2 linked regions of the Aureimonas sp. SA4125 genome follow. The protein of the gene in region 2 interacts with the protein of the main gene of each other region in a pairwise test. Links are inferred from orthologs where the notes say so. Each region holds a gene or a part of one and is shown on either strand. Other genes may lie near its edges. The genes, in order: Sa4125_RS11805 and Sa4125_RS11190.

Region 1 (7,384 bases), 120 kb from region 2 along the record:
TCGTGTGCGTCGAAAGCGCCGCCCTCGCGGAACTTCAGCTGGATCAGGCCGGGTGCGTCGACGAGTTCGACCGACTTCGCCTTGGCGCCCAGCGTCTCGATCGGTTTCTTCAGAAAAGCCTCGAGTCCGTCGCCGGCCCAGAAGACGATGTCGGCCGCTTCGAGATCGGCGGCGTTGGACGGCTTCATCGTATAGGTGTGGGGCGAGGCCGCGCCATCGATGATCAGTTTCGGCTCGCCGACACCTTGCATGACGGCCGCAACCAGCGAATGGATCGGCTTGATCGACACGACCACGTCCGGCGCCGCCAGAGCGGGAAGGGAGGCGCCCAGCAAGGCGGCGGTCGTCGACAGGGCGATTAGGGTTTTCATGGCACTTTCTCCGATGTCATATGTAATGATATTACGGCACCTTGCGTCATGCTATAACGTTTGCGATATTGCAGCGCAAGCCCGGCAGGCGTGTTTCGAGCATCGACCGTCCGTGGACTGACGACAGACCTCTCTTCCCCCACAGGTGCCCGGGTGACCGCAGATCTTCTCCTCAACCTGGCCGGCGCCGGCATCAGCCGGTCCGGCCGCTGGCTCGTGCGGGGCGTCGACCTCGGCGTACGCCGCGGCGAGATCGTCACGCTGATCGGGCCCAACGGCTCGGGCAAGAGCACGACGGCCAAGATGGCGATCGGCCTGATGAAGCCGGACGAGGGCAGCGCCGTGCGCAGACCGGGGCTCGCCGTCGGCTACGTCCCGCAGAAGCTGGCGATCGACTGGACCCTGCCGCTGACGGTCGAGCGGCTGATGTCTTTGACGGGTCGGCTCCGGCCCGCCGAGATCGACGCTGCGCTCGGCAGCGTCGGGATCGCGCATCTCAAGAAGGCCGAGGTGCAGCATCTCTCCGGCGGCGAGTTCCAGCGGGCGCTGCTGGCCCGGGCCCTGGCGCGCAAGCCGGATCTTCTCGTCCTCGACGAACCGGTGCAGGGCGTCGACTACACCGGCGAGACGCAGCTCTACGAACTCATCGGCGACATCCGCGACCGCACCGGCTGCGGGGTTCTGCTCATCTCGCACGACCTTCATGTGGTCATGGCGCAGACCGACACGGTGGTGTGCCTGAACGGCCATGTCTGCTGCCGCGGGACGCCCGAAAAGGTCGCTGCCAGCCCGGAATACCTGAAGCTGTTCGGCGCCCGGGCGGCGGGGACGCTGGCGGTCTACCGTCACCACCACGACCATACCCATCTCCCGGACGGCCGGGTGGAGCACGCCGACGGCACGCTGACCGACCACTGCCATGCCGGCGACGGCCATCACGATCATTCCCATCATCATGAGGATCATGGCGGCCGCCCGGCAGACGTCGCGGCATCGAACGAGCCGCCGCCTCCAGGGGAGACGGTGAGCCAGCGCAGAGCACCAGCGGCCGGGAGCCACGTCCATGCTGGATGACTTCTTCGTCCGCGCCATCCTCGCCGGCATCGGCCTTGCCCTGACGACGGGGCCGCTTGGCTGCTTCGTCGTCTGGCGGCGCATGGCCTATTTCGGCGACACCATGGCGCACTCGGCCCTCCTGGGGATTGCCCTGTCGCTGGTTCTCCAGATCGACATGATGATCGGCGTCTTCGTCGTCGCGGCGCTGGTGTCGCTGGCGTTAATCTTCCTGCAGCGCAAAGGCACGCTTTCGACCGATGCGCTCCTCGGCATCCTGTCGCATGCGACGCTCGCGCTGGGGCTGGTGATGGTGGCCTTCATGACCTGGGTGCGGATCGACCTGATGGGCTTTCTGTTCGGCGACATCCTCGCCGTCTCGAAGACCGACCTCGTCGCCATCTATGCCGGCGGGGCAATCGTCCTCGCCGTGCTCGCCTTCTTGTGGCGGCCGCTGCTGGCGGCGACCGTCAGCCCGGAGATCGCCGAGGCCGAAGGCATGCGGCCCGAGCGCTCGCGGCTGGTCTTCATGCTCCTGATGGCGCTCGTCATCGCCATCGCCATGAAGATCGTCGGCATCCTTCTCATCACCGCCATGCTGATCATCCCGGCGGCGACCGCCCGGCGCTTTGCCGCGACGCCCGAGCGCATGGCGGTGATCGCCGCGCTCCTCGGCGCGCTGTCGGCCGCGGGCGGGCTGTTCGGCTCGCTGGAATTCGACACGCCATCGGGCCCGTCGATCGTCGTCGCGTCACTCGCGCTCTTTCTTCTCAGCCTCGTGCCGTTCAAACTATCCCCGGCCGAGAACGGCCGACCGTCGAAGGCCAGATGACCATGACGCCCACGCTCACAAAGAACCAGAACCTCGTGCTCGGCGCCCTCGAAAAGGCCGAGGGGCCGTTGAGCGCCTACACCATTCTCGACACCCTGCGCGACGACGGCCTCAGGGCACCGCTCCAGGTCTACCGGGCGCTCGACAAGCTGCTGTCTTTCGGGCTCGTGCACCGGCTCGAAAGCCTCAACGCCTTCGTCGCCTGCGCCCACCCGCATTGCCATGCCTCCTCGATGATGGCCTTCGCCATCTGCGAGAAGTGCGGCAATGTCTCGGAATTCTCAGACGAGGGCGTCGAGGCGCGGCTCACAGGCTGGGCGCACGGCAACCGGTTCACGCCGTCGAAGACGACGATCGAAATCAAGGGCATCTGCGCCACCTGCGCCGCCTGACGGCCGCGTCGGGGGCGATCAGTCTTTGCTGCAGTCGAGAGTGAACTTCGTCGACAGGACCTCGGAGAACTTGATTCCATCCTCCGGCACGGTGTCGCCCGGTCCCAGACCCGCGATGGTCGCCATCCAGGATTTCGCCGCCTCGTCCGGCGAGGGGGCCGACTCGCCGCTCTTGCAGCCGCTCGGCAGGTCCTTCGTCACGAATGCGCCGGTCTCGGCGAAGTCGAAGGCGACAAAATAGGTATCGTCGAAATTGGAGAAGGTGGTGGTCTGCCCCTTCAGCCTCAGCGGCTTTTCCGGCTTCATCTGGAAAGAGAATTGCAGCTGCCCGCGCTTGGCGTCGAAGACCACGTCGAGCGCCGCGGGCGCCGCCAGCGCAACGTCGCCGGCGCCCTGGCGCACGAAGGTGTAGTAGGACCATTCCTTGATCGACGTGCCGACCTGCTTGCCGACGGCGGAGAGCTCCTCCGGATCGAGCCTGCCGTTGGCGTTCTCGTCGAAGTCGACGACGACGCTCGAGGAGAACAACTCGTCCATCCACCAGCTGTTGTGCACAGCCAGAAGGTCTCCCTCGGGGGTCGCGCTGACCGTCATCGTCGCGCTGACGAAGACATGCGGATGAGCGTGCGCCGGCAGGGGGGAGCCGAGAAAGAAGCTCGCCGCCATCAGGCATGCTGCAATCTGTCGCTGATGTGAGCGCATGCTGCTTCTCCGCGGTGTCGCCGTTGTCCGACCTCGCCAGCATGGCAAAATTACGGGCACGTGGGATAAGGCGCCACCACGACGACCGCAGCGCCGCGCCGGACCAGGTTCGCGCAACGCCCTGGTCGAGGCACAGAGATGCGCCTGCGCCGTCTGGAGCCTAAGCCTCAGGCGAGAAAGCGCCGGGCAGCGTAGAGGGATACGGCAGCGGCGTTGGACACGTTCAGCGACCGGATCTCGCCGGGAACCTCGAGCCGCGCCAGCACGTCGACCGTGTCGCGCGTCTTCTGCCTCAGCCCCTTGCCCTCGGCGCCGAGGACCAGCGCGATCTTTTCGCCGGCAAAGGCGGTCTCCAGCGCCGTGCCGCCATCCGAATCGAGCCCGACGGTCTGGTAGCCGCGCTTGGCGAGGGTTCCGAGCGCGTCCGCGAGATTGACCACCTGGATGTAGGGAACGAGCTCCAGCGCCCCTGAGGCGGCCTTGGCGAGAACGCCTGACTCCTGCGGCGAATGGCGCGACGTCGTGACGATGGCGCCAGCGCCGAAGGCCGCCGCCGAGCGCAGGATGGCGCCGACATTGTGAGGATCGGTGACCTGATCAAGGACGAGGACGAGCACCGAATCGCCGAGGTCGGCGAGCGCGTGGCCGGCCAGCGGGTCGGCTTCCAGCATCACGCCCTGGTGCACGGCATCACTGCCGAGCTCGACGTCGAGCGCGCGGGGCTCGACGATCTCCATCGGGCAGGGGGCATCCTCGTCGGCCAGTTCGAGGCGGGTCAGCGCGTTGCGGGTGACGAGCAGGCGGTGCAGCTTGCGGTTCGGGTTGCCGAGCGCCGCGGCAACGGTGTGCAGCCCGTACAGGCGCACCCTGTCTTCCGGGCCGGGGCGGCCGGGATGGGAAGGGCGCGCCGGTGCGACAGGCTTGCCACCCGATTCCGGCTTGCCGCCCGCCTTGGCATCGCGAAAACTGCGACGCAGCGTGGCGTAGTGACTGTCCTTGGGCGTGTGGCTCTTGTGATCTTTGGTCATGCGCCTGTCTATCGAAGGCGGTGCCCCGGCTCAATCTTATTCGCGCACCATCTCAGGCTTCTGCTGCGGCAGCGATTGACAGCGGGGGGAAGGCTCTGCATAACGCCGCCCGGAAGACGGAGCTGCTTCGGCAGCTCGAACCGCGTCTTTCGATCGGTGCTGGGGCTTGTCTTTCGGCAGCGGTTATGGAGGGATGCCCGAGTGGTTAAAGGGGACGGACTGTAAATCCGTTGGTTCGCCTACGTTGGTTCAAATCCAACTCCCTCCACCATAACCTGCCGGCTGCCCGCCGGATCTCGAATGCCGGCGTTATCTCGCCGGATCTGGCATGCGGGTATAGCTCAGTGGTAGAGCAGCAGCCTTCCAAGCTGAATATGCGGGTTCGATTCCCGCTACCCGCTCCAGCCCTCTCATCCCGACGCGATAGTTGGACAACGCCACCCGTGTTTTGACGCGGGCGCTTGTGTTTCCCCGGCCAAGTCTCTATGTCGCGGCCTCATTCGCAAATGTTCTTCAAGGGTACCCCGGAATGGCCAAGAGCAAATTCGAGCGCAACAAGCCGCATGTGAACATCGGCACGATCGGTCACGTCGACCACGGCAAGACGAGCCTGACGGCGGCGATCACGAAGTACTTCGGCGAGTACAAGCGCTACGACCAGATCGACGCGGCGCCGGAAGAGAAGGCACGCGGCATCACGATCTCGACGGCGCACGTCGAGTACGAGACGCCGGCCCGTCACTATGCCCACGTCGATTGCCCGGGCCATGCCGACTACGTCAAGAACATGATCACCGGTGCCGCCCAGATGGACGGCGCGATCCTGGTCTGTTCGGCTGCCGACGGCCCGATGCCGCAGACCCGCGAGCACATCCTGCTCGCCCGCCAGGTCGGCGTGCCGGCGATCGTGGTGTTCCTGAACAAGGTCGACCAGGTCGACGACGAGGAGCTGCTCGAGCTCGTCGAACTCGAAGTTCGCGAACTGCTGTCGATGTACGAATATCCCGGCGACGACATCCCGATCGTCAAGGGTTCGGCGCTGGCCGCGCTCGAAGACTCCAACAAGACCATCGGCGAAGACGCCGTTCGCGCCCTGATGGCCGCCGTCGACGAGTACATCCCGACGCCTGAGCGTCCGATCAACATGCCCTTCCTGATGCCGATCGAGGACGTGTTCTCGATCTCGGGCCGCGGCACGGTCGTCACCGGCCGCGTCGAGCGTGGCATCGTCAAGGTCGGCGAGGAAGTCGAGATCGTCGGCATCCGCGACACCAAGAAGACGACGGTGACCGGCGTCGAGATGTTCCGCAAGCTGCTCGACCAGGGCCAGGCCGGCGACAACATCGGCGCGCTCGTTCGCGGCGTCGACCGCGAGGGCGTCGAGCGCGGCCAGGTGCTGTGCAAGCCCGGCACGGTGAAGCCGCACACGCGCTTCATGGCCGAGGCCTACATCCTGACGAAGGAGGAGGGTGGCCGTCACACGCCGTTCTTCACCAACTACCGCCCGCAGTTCTACTTCCGCACGACGGACGTGACCGGCGTCGTGACGCTGCCCGAGGGCACCGAGATGGTCATGCCCGGCGACAACGTCACCATGGACGTCAAGCTGATCGTGCCGATCGCGATGGAAGACAAGCTGCGCTTCGCCATCCGCGAAGGCGGCCGCACCGTCGGCGCCGGCATCGTGTCGTCGATCCTCGAGTAGCTGGAAGATCGGGGGCGGCCCTTCCTATGAGGACCGGGCTTCCCCGTTCCGTTTGATGAAGTTCCAGACGGGCCCTTCGGGGCCCGTTTTTTTTTTGTCACTGCGAGAAACTGTGAGGCCTCTCTGAAGCCCAGGCAGTTTTCGTGAGGCGGTATGTTGCGGCGTCGAAAATCGGATGCCAGAACCGCCAGATGAGAGCACGTCGCCGCCTGGAGGGCCGACGGTCGCCGAAAGAGGTGTGACGCAAAAAGGTACTCGTGGTGGTCTGCGCGTGAGTGCTGCACCGCACCTGGTTCCGTTTCGCCCGGCCTGCCCGGCGCAGATACCGCAACGGTCTCCCGGCGGCGCATCTGGGCAAGTATCCATGATGGAGTGCGAAGGAGTCGTGCTCGTCGCTTGCGACGATCTCGACTAGCTCGGGTTCGGAGTCACGCTTTGGCTCTCCACCCGGCAGGAGGCAAACGTGGAGGCGGACTGCACCCTTGTCTGCCGGACGAAATGTCTGCGGCGCTCGTCTTGAGCCCTGAGGCGGCGTCGATCCTCAGCCTGCGCCTTCAGCATCCCAAAGCCGAAGACCGCTGTCGCGTGCAAGGTCTGCTTCGGTCGTGAACAGTCGAGGATGGTCCTTCAACCTGTCGAGAATGAAGCTGTCTTCATCCGTCTGGCGGCGGACGCGGCCGAGATCGTCGTAGGAATGGCCGACCTTGGACAGTGACACGCCGGCAACGACGATTTTCGGCACGCCCAGAAGCAGGCCGTAGCAGATCGCCGCCACGCCGTTCGTTACCTTGCCGAGATCGCCGATCGCCTCGACCGAGGCACCACTGACATGGGTGACCACGGCTTCCCGGTCGCGCCGGCGCAGGGCAGCGATGCAGCCGATATGGTCGTACGGCTTGGGCAGGAGGAGCATCCGAAGGAAAATCTCCGGCGCGGTATGGATCCACAGCAGCCCCCGCGTGTCGAGATGCGGGTGCTCCTGCCACGACTTCTTCTTGGCCCGGATGGTGAGGTCGGCGCACCCAAGACCGAGGAGGGCTGCCGATCGACCGGCATTGTTGATGTCGATCCGCGCATAGCCTTCGCGCAGGGCGTCCGGTACCGTCGGCTCCGGGGCGGAGCCGAAGATCAGCCAGGGCTGATCGCGGATGCCGAGCCGATCGAGAAAGCGGCTATGCCGGGCGATGAACCGGTCTTTCGCAAAGAGCTTCTCTTCCCCGACATGGGACGCCGTCGACAAGGGTCCCGGCAAAGGCTCGTTGTCGTGATGGAGCATGGGTTGCGTCATTTCGTGCTGTAGA
Region 2 (3,004 bases):
CGTCGTTGCCGGCTTCACCGGTGCGAATGCGGATGGCTTCCTCGATGTTCGACACGAAGATCTTGCCGTCACCGATCCGGCCAGTCTGGGCGGCCTTGCGGATCGCTTCGACGGCTGCCGGCACTGCCTCGTCGGTGAGGACGATTTCGACCTTCACCTTGGGCAGGAAATCGACGACGTATTCGGCGCCGCGATAGAGCTCGGTATGGCCCTTCTGTCGGCCGAAACCCTTGGCCTCGGTGACGGTGATGCCCTGCAGGCCGACTTCTTGCAGCGCCTCCTTCACCTCGTCGAGCTTGAAAGGCTTGATGATCGCCTCAACCTTCTTCATCGAATGTCCTTCTCGACGTTGTCCCGCCGCGGGCAAAGCCCAGCGAGCCCTCGGATGCAGGTGCCATGCCAAGACAATACAGCGATCCGCGACGGGCGTTCGATATCCGTGTGGCACGAAACAAGCGATATGCTTTTACAGGGGTTCGAGCAACCAATGAGCAGCGGCAAGCGGGTGTGGCGAGTGAGTTGACAGGAAAAACCGCCATTTTGGCAGGAAAGATGGCGGCGGGATCCTCGGAGCGTGGGTCCACGACGGAAGTTCAAGCGCCGGGGATCACGAAATGAGCGACCAGTACCGAGATTCTTCCGGGTCGCTGTTGCTGGATCCGGCCGAGATGGGGGAGGCGGACCGACTGACCTTCCAGGCGGGAACACCGGGCATCGTCCTGATGGAACGCGCCGGTCAGGCGGTGGCCGACGCGCTGCGCGACGCTTTTCCCGATGCCCGGCGCGTGGCGATCCTTGCCGGGCTCGGCAATAACGGCGGCGACGGCTATGTCGCCGCGCGCCTGCTGCGAGAGGCGGGACTGGCGGTGGCGGTCTTCTCCTCCGTGGCGAGCACGACCCTCAAGGGTGACGCAGCCTGGGCGGCCCAGAGCTTCGGCGGCCCCGTCGAACCGCTGGAGGCCTTCAGCGCGGACGGCGCCGACATTGTGGTCGACGCGATCTTCGGCGCCGGGCTCGACCGCCCCATATCCGAGCCGATCGCCGCCATCATCCGGGCGACGAACGCCTCCGGTGTGCCGGTGGTGGCGGTCGACCTGCCGAGCGGCATCTCCGGCCTCTCCGGTGCCGTCCTCGGCGAAGCGTTCGTCGCCGCGCTGACGGTCACCTTCTTCCGCCGCAAGCCCGGCCACTTGCTGCAGCCCGGCCGCAGCCGCTGCGGGCGCTTGGCGGTGGCCGATATCGGCATCGCCGCCGACGTGCTCGCCACCATCCGGCCGAAGACATCCGCGAACGACCCGGCACTCTGGGCCGAGGCGCGCCCAAATCCCTCTGCCTGCGGCCACAAATACGACCGCGGACATGCCGTGGTGTTTTCCGGCGGCGCGACGACCTCGGGAGCCGCGCGCCTGGCGGCGATGGCGGCACTGCGCGCGGGGGCAGGGCTCGTCACGGTCTTCGCTCCGCCCTCGGCGCTGATGGTCAATGCCGCGCATCTGACGGCGATCATGCTGCGACGCTGCGCGGACGTGGCGGCATTGCAGGGCGCCCTCGAAGACACCCGGCTTTCCATCTTCGTGCTCGGGCCCGGCTTCGGAATCTGCGAGACGGCCCGGGACTACGCCCGCGCCATCATCACCGCCGGGCGCGCGCTGGTCTTGGATGCCGATGGAATCACGGCCTTCGCCGACAACCCGGTGGCGCTGTTTTCTGTCATCGGAGAATCTGCCTCTCCGGTGGTGCTGACGCCCCACCAGGGGGAATTCGCGCGGCTGTTTCCCGATATTGCATCCGCCGTCAGTCTGTCGAAGCTGGAGAAGGTCCGTCTGGCGGCAGAGCGTTCGGGTGCCGTCGTCGTCCTCAAGGGCGCCGACACGGTCATCGCGGCGCCGGACGGGCGCGCTGCCATCAACGCAACCGGCACACCCTATCTCGCCACCGCCGGCAGCGGCGACGTATTGTGCGGCATCATCGCCGGGCTTCTGGCGCAAAAGATGCCGGCCTTCGAGGCCGCCGCGTGCGGCGTCTGGATGCACGGACGAGCCGCCGAATTGTTCGGGCCCGGCCTCATCGCCGAGGACCTGCCGGGTCTGCTGCCGGCAGTGCTGAGGGAAATGCCGGGAGCGAGCTGACGACCGCTGAGCCGCCAGATCTTTGGTGGTCGAGAACGCCGGTCTGGCGAAAGCCGCCGGCAGCGTCGGTGTTCAAACAGCCACGGTCGGCCGCGCCTTCGCCGGCACCCGTTCCATCAGCGCCATGGCGCCCTGTGGCGCGCGAACCTTGCCCTCGTGGATGACATAGAGGAACACATCGCGCGGCTTCCTCTCCGGCTTGTCGTCCGGCGCGACGAGCGGCAGATCGTCCGGCACGCCGCCCTCGGCCCAGACTTCCGCCCGCGCCGCCCAGGCGTCGATCTGCTTCGGTGGATAGGCCGTCGGAATGTCGTCCTCGCCGCGCTGGAGCCGGGCGTAGACGAAGTCGGCGGTGACGTCGGCGATCTCCGGATAGGTCGCGTGGTGTGCGTAGGCGACGGCGACGCCGTGCTTGCGCGCGAGGGTGACGAAGGCGGGGTCCTCGAAGGAGGCGTGCCGAACTTCCACCGCATGCCGCAGCGGGATGCCTTCGGCCCTCTCCGGCAGCAGCGCCAGGAAGGCGGCGAAATCCTCGGGCTCGAACTTCTTGGTGTTGGCGAACTGCCAGAGGATCGGACCGAGACTGTCGCCAAGCTCGGCGATCCCCGAAGCCATGAAGCGCGCGACCGACTCGCCGGCTTCGCTGAGAATCTTGCGGTTGGTGGCAAAGCGCGGGGCCTTCAACGAGAAGACGAAGCCATCCGGCACCTCGCTCTTCCACTTGGCGAAGGTCGCGGGCGTCTGCGAGCGATAGTAGGTGCCGTTGACCTCGATCGTCGGGAGCTTCCGGGCGGCGAAGCCGAGCTCGTCGGCATGCTTCAGCTTTTCGGGAAAAAAGGTCCCGCGCCAGGGCTCGAAGGTCCAGCCGCCGATGC

The links.
Region 1: the proteins of Sa4125_RS11190 (region 2) and Sa4125_RS11805 interact in binary tests that used the Escherichia coli proteins (3 or more experiments, as listed by UniProt). The link is inferred for Aureimonas sp. SA4125 from one-to-one orthologs.

Annotation. Positions count from the first base shown.
Region 1 is NZ_AP025032.1:2,536,544-2,543,927, reverse strand. The notes cover bases 2,449-5,440. They hold Sa4125_RS11805 (RNA methyltransferase), read right to left. Parts: upstream 4,379-5,440; coding sequence 3,518-4,378; downstream 2,449-3,517. Other genes in these bases: tuf (elongation factor Tu), read left to right, coding at 4,908-5,440; Sa4125_RS11810 (DUF1007 family protein), read right to left, coding at 2,667-3,350; Sa4125_RS11815 (Fur family transcriptional regulator), read left to right, coding at 2,449-2,648. Also shown: Sa4125_RS11830 (zinc ABC transporter substrate-binding protein), read right to left, coding at 1-371; zinc ABC transporter permease subunit ZnuB, read left to right, coding at 1,435-2,256; more of Sa4125_RS11815, read left to right, coding at 2,253-2,448; more of tuf, read left to right, coding at 5,441-6,083; Sa4125_RS11785 (hypothetical protein), read right to left, coding at 6,625-7,359; Sa4125_RS11780 (hypothetical protein), read right to left, coding at 7,368-7,384. UniProt on the Escherichia coli protein: Specifically methylates the ribose of guanosine 2251 in 23S rRNA.
Region 2 is NZ_AP025032.1:2,416,006-2,419,009, reverse strand. What follows is about bases 28-2,871. They hold Sa4125_RS11190 (NAD(P)H-hydrate dehydratase), read left to right. Parts: upstream 28-614; coding sequence 615-2,129; downstream 2,130-2,871. Other genes in these bases: Sa4125_RS11185 (DUF72 domain-containing protein), read right to left, coding at 2,202-2,871; Sa4125_RS11195 (P-II family nitrogen regulator), read right to left, coding at 28-331. Outside these bases: more of Sa4125_RS11195, read right to left, coding at 1-27; more of Sa4125_RS11185, read right to left, coding at 2,872-3,004. UniProt on the Escherichia coli protein: Bifunctional enzyme that catalyzes the epimerization of the S- and R-forms of NAD(P)HX and the dehydration of the S-form of NAD(P)HX at the expense of ADP, which is converted to AMP.